Regions from separate parts of the Streptomyces sp. NPDC093097 genome, predicted to be linked through region 1. Evidence: riboswitches for the same ligand, from Rfam matches in the RefSeq annotation. Region 1 holds a riboswitch; the other holds the start of a gene.

Region 1 (4,077 bases):
GAGCCGCAGAACCGCGCCTGCGCGAAGGGCAGGTCGGCGGAGATGCACAGCACGACCGTGTCCGCGAGGTCATTGGCCACGGAGTTGAACTTGCGCACGGACGCCGCGCACGTGGGCGTGTCGACGCTGGGGAAGATGCTGAGGACCTTGCGCTTGCCGGCGAAGTCCTTCAGGGAACGCTCCGCCAGGCCCGCCCCGACCAGCGTGAACGCCGGTGCGGTAGTGCCCTGCTGGGGAAGGGTGCCACCGACCGTGACGGGGTTGCCCTTCAACGTGACCTGCGCCATGAGAAAACGCCTCCTGAGAGTGCTGTATGCCGATGCCTGCGATCTTACCGAGCGCGCGGGGGGTGCTCCGGGCCCGGAGTCGTCCGGACCGCGTTCCCGCTGTGGACCGTGCGCGGGATGGGTACATCTGTCGTGACCGCGGTGCGGGGCCCGATCCCTCGGCGCTCCTGGGGCCGCGGACGAGGACGACGGCGGAGGGAACGGGAATGAGCGACCGCATCAGTGGCCGGGTCAAGTGGTACAACCAGGCCAGGGGGTACGGCTACGTCCAGGGGGACGACGGCCGCGAGGTGCGGGTGAGGCGCGAGGCGCTGGGCGACAGCACCTTCCTCACCGAAGGACTCCGCGTCACCTATGTGGTGGTCGGAGACGACGAGGACGAGCTGCAGGCCGAGCACGTGCGGGTCGTCGACTAGCTGACCGATCTCCCTGCTCACGGGGATCCTGCACGTCGGCCACCCCGGCCCGTCATGGAGCCGGGGTGGCCCGGGCGCCGTCCGCAAGCGGCGGCCCCGGCCCCCTGAGGGGCCGGGCCGAGAGCGCGCCCCGGTAGGCGGCCGGCAGGCGCCCCGCCCCGGGATCACCGGCTGCGCAGGACGCAGTCCCCGCACGGCGCGACGCCGGACTTGCGGTGGTAGAGGCAGCAACTCAGCCGCTGGTAACGCCGGTTCGCCGGTGCCGCGCCGGGGACCCAGATGCCCAGTCCCGCGTGCCTGCCGCGCTCGGTCAGCGCCTCGCCCAACTCCCGGGCCCGCTCCGCCAGCTCGGGCCGGGCCGAGGTGACGGCCCCGAGCGCCTCGGCCACCGTGGAAGCGGAGTTGCCCCACAGCACCCTCGGCGAGATCGGCAGCAGGGCCCGCAGCGCCGTCGCGACCGGCTCCAGCAGCTCCCGCCCCCGTTCGTACACCGCAGCCGGCGCGGCCTCGCGGTGCACAACGGGGCGGGCACAGTGCAGCGGCACGGCGCCGCCCGGCGCGGGGAGCCAGTGCAGTGCGCCGGGGGTGAGGTCGAGCAGGACGCCGTGGCAGAGGTGCGCGCCGATCAGCGGGGACCAGACCCGCGCCGTCAGCCCCTGGAACATCACGGAGGCGGCCACCCGCCGTTCCACCGGGGCGAGACGCCGGGCGACGCCGTCGATCCGACCGGCGAGCGCGGCCGGGTCGCTCGCCAGCTCGGTCCACGGACGGGCTCCGGCCGGGACCGCTCCGATCCCGACGTCGAAGAAGCGACCGAAACCGGCCAGTTGGGGAACAAGCCGCAGGGCGCGGTCGGTGTCCGGGGAGGCAGCCATGGCCGGGCATCCTGCCACACGCGGTGGAAAAGCGACCCATTAGGATGTTTGCGGATGCCAGGAAGCCGGTGCAATTCCGGCACGGTCGCGCCACTGTGACCGGGGAGCGAACCTCACGCAAGGCCACGGCCGCAAGGCGGGAAGGCCGAGGGGAACGTCGATCCGGGAGTCAGGAGACTGGCCCACTGCCGTACCCCCGCTCCGGCCCGGTTCCGGTGAGAGGATTCACCCTTCGTCATGCGCATACGCGTGCTTCCCGGGCTGGTCGCAGCCCTCTGCCTGCCGCTGGTGGCCGGTTGCGGCTCCGCCGCCCCCACCTCCGGCCCGACCCCGCCGGCCCACGCCGCCAAGGGCTTCCCGTACACCGTGCACAACTGCGGCGTCACCACCACCTACCAGCGCCCGCCCACCCGGGCGGTGACGCTCAACCAGCACGCCACGGAGATCATGCTGGCGCTGGGACTGCAGAAGTCCATGGTCGGCACCGCCTACCTCGACGACGCCGTCCTGCCCCAATACCGGGACGCCTACAAGGGCGTCAAGGTACTGGCCAAGCGGTACCCCTCCGAGGAGACACTGCTCTCCGCCGAACCCGACTTCGTCTACGGCGGTTTCGCCTCCGCCTTCGACCAGTCCCAGGGCCGCGGCCGCGGCACGCTCGGCGACAACGGCATCAACACCCACCTCAGCATCGAGAGCTGCCCCCAGGGACCGGTGACCCAGGCCACCGACGACCGCGAAATCCTCACCATCGGCCGGATCTTCGGGGTCGAGGACCGGGCCAGGAAACTCCTCGCCTCCCTGCACCGCACCCTGGACGGCGTCACCTCCCGACTGGCCGGCACCGCACCGGTCAAGGCGTTCGTCTACGACAGCGGGGAGCAGACCGCGTTCACCGCCGGCGGCGCCGGCATCGGCAACGACATGATCAGGCGCGCCGGCGGCCGCAACGTCTTCGCCGACCTCGACAAGAGCTTCGGCAAGGTCTCCTTCGAGCAGGTCGCCCAGCGCGCCCCCGACGTGATCGTGATCTACGACTACGGCGAGACGCCGGTCTCCGCCAAGAAGGACTTCCTGCTGTCCCAGCCGGCCCTCCAGGACGTGCCCGCCATCCGCCACCGACGCTTCGCCGTACTGCCGCTGAGCTCGACGGTGTTGGGCGTACGGGTGCCGTCCGCGGTCGCGGCGCTGGCCCGGCAGCTGCATCCCGGTTCCTTCAGGTGACTCGGTACGCGGCGGTGGTCGCCGCACTGGCCCTCCTGCTGCTGGCGGTGGCCACCTGCGCGGTCGCGCTCGGCTCGGTCGCGGTCCCGCCCGACGAGGTCTGGCGCATCCTGGCCCACCGGCTCGCACCGTCCCTGGTCGACGCCGACTGGCCACGGGTCCGGGAGACCATCGTGATCGGCGTCCGACTGCCCCGGGTGCTGCTCGGCGCAACGATCGGCGCCGGACTGGCTGTCTGCGGCATGGCGCTCCAGGCCCTGGTCCGCAATCCGCTCGCCGATCCGGGACTGCTCGGCGTCTCCTCCGGCGCCGGCGTCGGCGCCGTACTGGTGGTGGTCTGCGGCGTCACCGTGTTCGGGCACTACTCGGTCTCCGCCGCCGCGTTCCTGGGCGGACTGGCCGCCCTCCTGGTCGTCTACGCCCTGGCGCGGGCCGGCGGCCGGATGACCACGGTCCGGCTGATCCTCGCCGGCGTCGCCACCGGCCAGGTCCTGTCGGCCGTGGGCAGCCTCCTGATCGTGACCTCCGACCAACCGCAGAAGGCCCAGTCCGCATTGCAGTGGATGCTCGGCGGCCTGGGCGGCACCGGCTGGGACGCCCTGTGGCTACCGGCCGCCGCGGTACTCCTCGGAACGGTCGTCCTGCTGGGCACGGCCAGGCACCTCAACGTGCTGCTGGCCGGCGACGAGGCCGCGGCCGCACTGGGCCTGGACGTCGGCCGCTTCCGGGCCCTGCTGTTCGTGCTCTGCGCCCTGCTGACCGGCGTCATGGTGGCGGTCAGTGGCGCGATCGGCTTCGTCGGCCTGATGATGCCGCACATCACCCGCCTGCTGGTCGGCGCCAACCACCGACGCGCCCTGCCCGTCGCCGCACTGCTCGGCGCGGTCTTCCTGATCGGCGCGGACCTGCTCGCCCGCATGGTGATCCGCCCCGAGGAGATACCCGTGGGCATCGTCACCGCCCTGGTCGGCGGTCCCACCTTCCTGTGGCTGATGTACCGCAAGGGGCTGGCATGAGCGAACTGCACATCGACTCGGTGACCGTCGTCACCGCCGGCCGCACCCTGGTCGACGACGTCTCCCTGCGGGCCGGGCCGGGCGAGGTGGTCGGCCTGGTCGGCCCGAACGGCGCCGGCAAGTCGACGCTGCTGCGCACCTGCTACCGGGCCCTGCGGCCGAGTTCCGGCCGCGTACTGCTCGACGGCACGGACATCCGGCGCCTACCGGCCCGCCAGGTCGCCCGCACGCTCGCCGCGGTGCTCCAGGAGATGCCCCC
Region 2 (4,077 bases), on a different contig from region 1:
TGCCCAGCACCGGCCTGCCCTCGGCGGCCCGCCGGGCCACCGCGTCGGCCAGCCCGCGCTCGCGCAGCCACTCCAGGGCCCGGACCGTGCCGCGGGTCCCCGGCAGCACCACCAGGTCCGCGTCGGCCAGCTCCTCCGGCCGGTCCACGAACCGCACCACCACGCCCGGTTCGGCGGCCAGCGCGTCCACGTCGGTGAAGTTGGACATCAGCGGGACGGCGCAGACCGCGACCCGCAGGATGTCCTCACCCGCGGGCGGCGCCACCACCGACTCCCGTACGGCCCCGCGCAGCGAGACCCTCCCCCAAACTCTCGACTTCGTTCGAGCAGGGGGGACCCCCATTCCGTCCTCCTCGTCGATGCCGAGCCCGTGCGCGAACGGCAGCACGCCGTAGGTGCGCCGCCCGGTGAGCGAGCGCAGCATCTCCAACCCCGGCTCCAGCAGCGTCACGTCGCCGCGGAACTTGTTGACGAGGTAGCCGGCGATCAGCGCCTGGTCCTCCTTCGCCAGCAGCGCGGTGGTCCCGAAGAACGACGCGAAGACCCCGCCACGGTCGATGTCGCCGACCACCACCACGGGTATCCGTGCCGCCCGGGCCAGGCCCATGTTGACCAGGTCGGTCCGCCGCAGGTTGATCTCCGCGGGGCTGCCCGCGCCCTCGCAGATCACCGCGTCGTGGGTGCGCCGCAGCTCCGCCAGGCAGTCGGTCACGGTCCCGAGCAACTGCTCCTGCCGGCCGGCGTGGTAGCCACGCGCACTCAACTCGCCCACCGGCTTCCCCAGCAGCACCACCTGGCTGCTGCGGTCGCTGCCCGGCTTGAGCAGCACCGGGTTCATCAGCGCGGTCGGCTCCACCCGGGCCGCGGCCGCCTGCATCGCCTGCGCCCGGCCGATCTCCGCGCCCTCGCGGGTCACGAACGAGTTCAGCGACATGTTCTGCGCCTTGAACGGCGCGACCTTCACGCCCTGCCGCACCAGCCAGCGGCAGATCCCGGCCGTCACCACGCTCTTGCCGGCGTCGGACGTCGTCCCGGCCACCAGCAGCCCACCGGCCGTCTTCCCGCGCCCGTTCACCGCGCGCCCCTCCCGCTCAGTTTCCCGCGCCGCACGGCGTCCGCCGCCAGCCGTCCCGCAACCGTGACGCCCAGCGCCAGCGCGCTCACCCGCCGGGAGAGCCGCACCGCCCGTTCGACATCGGACACCTTCGGGGGCCGCGCCCCACCGTTGAGCACCGGCCGGTGCTCCACCCGCCCGCCGTACGCCAGGGTGCCGCCCAGCCGGATGCCCAGCGCACCGGCGAACGAGGCTTCCACCGGGCCCGCGTTGGGGCTCGGGTGCGCGCCGCCGTCCGCCCGCCAGGCCCGCAGCGCACCGCGCCGGTCCGGGCCCGCCAGGACCGTCAGCGCGGCGGTCAGCCGGGAGCCGGGCCAGCCGGCGACGTCGTCGAGGCGGGCCGCGGCCCAGCCGAACCGCCGGTAGCGCGGCGACTTGTGACCGACCATCGCGTCCAGGGTGTTCACCGCGCGGAACGCCACCAGTCCGGGCACCCCGCCCAGCGCGCCCCACACCAGGGCGCCGACCACCGCGTCCGAGGTGTTCTCGGCGACCGACTCCACCACCGCGCGGGCCATCTGCGGGCCGTCCAGCGCCTGCGGATCGCGCCCGCACAGATGCGGCAGCCGCTCCCGCGCCACCTCCAGATCACCGGCGGCCAGCGCACCACCCACGGCCCGCGCCTCCCGGCCGAGCGAGGTGCCGCCCAGGACCGCCCACACCGTGGCCGCGGTCAACGCGGTCCGGGCGCCAGGGCGGTGCCGCACGGCACGCTCCAGCAGCGCGGCGCCGGCGGCCGCGCCGCCCGCGCACAGCACCGCGTGGGCCGCGCCGTGGCCGCGGTGGTCGCGCCACAGCCGGCGTTCGACGGCGGCCGCGGCCCGGCCGAACGCGGCCACCGGATGGCCGCGCCGCGGATCCGCCGCGATCAGATCACCGAGGAAGCCCAGGACCGCGCCGCACGCGTATCCCGCGTGTTCGCCGCGCACCGGATCAGGCCGCCGTCAGGCACCGAAGGGGCCCGTGGGCAACGGGCAGAGAGGCTCTCGATGGGCAGCCGGGCATGGCGGTATGTCCTCACTCAGGGTCCGCGCCCTGGCTCGACGTGACGGCGACCAGAGTCTCCTGGCTCCCGGATCGGCGCTTCCCCCGGCCTTCCCGCCCGTACGGAAACGTACGGACCGTGGCCCTCGTCGGAGGAGCGCTCCCCGGTGACAGTGGCGGGACCGCGCCGGATTCGCACCGGACTTCCTCTGCTGTCGCCGATTGGCCCCGGCAGTCCACCACGCCCCGCGACGCCCGTCAACTCGCCCTTGACCTGCGACGCAGCGCCACCGCGGGACCTGTGGCCAAGACCACAGAGGGGCCCCGGCGCACGAACGGGGCGCCCGGCGCCGCGGCTGCTGCCGCGCCCTCCGGACGCCCCGTCCCGCCGGCTTCGCCGGCGTCGTTCTCAGGCGGCGACGATCAGATAGATCCCGTACGCCACCGCCGCCGCGCAGAGCGCGAAGGCCACCAGCGCCCCGGCCCGCGCGCCCGCGCCCGGTGCGGTCGAGGCCCCGCCGTCCGCGGCCGGCTTGCGGGAGGTGCCCACGATGCCGACGGTGAACAGGCCCACGAGCCCCACCGTCACCGCGAGGGTGACGCCGAAGACCTCGCCGAGAGCTGCCCAGTCGATGTGCATTGCGTTGTCCTTAAGGTCGGTGCGGCCGGGCCGTCAGGAGGAGGCCGTCGCGGGCTGGGCGGGGGAGTCGGCCGGGCCGTGCTGGGTGGGGATGACGGCCGCGGTGGCCTGGGCGGGCACGGTGGCCGCGGCCGCCTCGGTGGCCGCCGGGGCGAGGGGACCCGCCGGGGGCGGGGCGACGGTCTGGAGCGCGGCGGTGACGACACCGGCCGGCTCCGCCGGACCCTCGTTGACGTTGGTGTGGTCGATCGGCTTGCGCCGGGAGGCGACCCAGATGCCGCCGCAGACCGCCAGCGCCAGGCCGGCGGTGGCCGCCACGCCCCAGGTGCCCTGGTCGACGAGGAGCGCGGCCCCCGCGGAGACCAGCGCCGCGGCCGGCAGCGTCAGGAACCACGCCACGACCATCCGGCCGGCCGTGGCCCAGCGCACCACGCCGCCCTTGCGGCCGAGCCCGGAGCCCATCACGGCGCCGGAGCAGACCTGGGTGGTGGAGAGCGCGAAGCCGAGGTGGGAGGAGGCCAGGATGGTGGCCGCGGCGCTGGTCTGGGCGGCGAAGCCCTGCGGCGGCTGGATGTCGGTGATGCCCTTGCCCATGGTGCGGATGATCCGCCAGCCGCCCAGGTAGGTACCGAGCGCGATGGCCAGGCCCGCGGAGGCGATCACCCACATCGGCGGGTCGGCATGCGGGGCGACGACGCCGCCGGTGATCAGCGCGAGGGTGATCACACCCATCGTCTTCTGCGCGTCGTTGGTGCCGTGGGCCAGCGAGACCAGCGCGGCCGAGGCGATCTGGCCGGCGCGGTAGCCCTTGGCGGTGTCGGCCTCGTCGCGGCCGCGGGCCAGCCGGTAGGTGAGCCGGGTCGCCGCCATCGAGGCGAGACCCGCGACGAACGGCGCGGCCACCGCCGGGATCAGGACCTTCATCACGACGGCCTCGCCGTGCACCCCGCCGGTGCCGACGGACACCAGGGTCGCGCCGATGAGACCACCGAAGAGGGCGTGCGAGGAACTGGAGGGGAGGCCGGCGAGCCAGGTCACGAGGTTCCAGACGATGGCGCCGACCAGGCCGGCGAAGATCACTTCTGGTCTGATGCCGGCGCTCTCGTCGATGATGCCGCCGGAGATGGTCTTGGCCACCTCAACGGACAGGAACGCCCCGACGAGGTTGAGTACCGCCGACATCGCCACCGCGGTCTTGGGCCGCAGGGCCCCGGTGGAGATGGTGGTGGCCATCGCGTTGGCCGTGTCGTGGAAGCCGTTCGTAAAGTCGAACACCAAGGCCGTGACGATCACGATCCCGATGAGAAGCGTGATGTGTTCCATTCACCCAGGCAATCCG

What was found. A riboswitch is a leader RNA that binds a small molecule or an ion and turns the genes downstream of it on or off. The one in region 1 is predicted to bind cobalamin.
Region 2: another riboswitch for cobalamin. It lies ahead of ACIQE0_RS18770 (cobalamin biosynthesis protein); the one in region 1 lies ahead of ACIQE0_RS33920 (ABC transporter substrate-binding protein).

What each region holds. Positions count from the first base shown of each region.
Region 1 is NZ_JBIVOW010000028.1:13,253-17,329, forward strand. Features, by position in the region: gene tpx (thiol peroxidase) at 1-287, opposite strand, end outside; gene ACIQE0_RS33910 (cold shock domain-containing protein) at 494-703, shown strand; gene ACIQE0_RS33915 (ferric iron reductase) at 868-1,578, opposite strand; cobalamin riboswitch at 1,607-1,779, shown strand; gene ACIQE0_RS33920 (ABC transporter substrate-binding protein) at 1,816-2,802, shown strand; gene ACIQE0_RS33925 (FecCD family ABC transporter permease) at 2,799-3,818, shown strand; gene ACIQE0_RS33930 (ABC transporter ATP-binding protein) at 3,815-4,077, shown strand, end outside.
Region 2 is NZ_JBIVOW010000010.1:48,693-52,769, reverse strand. Features, by position in the region: gene ACIQE0_RS18775 (cobyric acid synthase) at 1-1,075, opposite strand, end outside; gene ACIQE0_RS18770 (cobalamin biosynthesis protein) at 1,072-2,043, opposite strand; cobalamin riboswitch at 2,173-2,309, opposite strand; gene ACIQE0_RS18765 (hypothetical protein) at 2,508-2,738, opposite strand; gene ACIQE0_RS18760 (anion permease) at 2,772-4,061, opposite strand.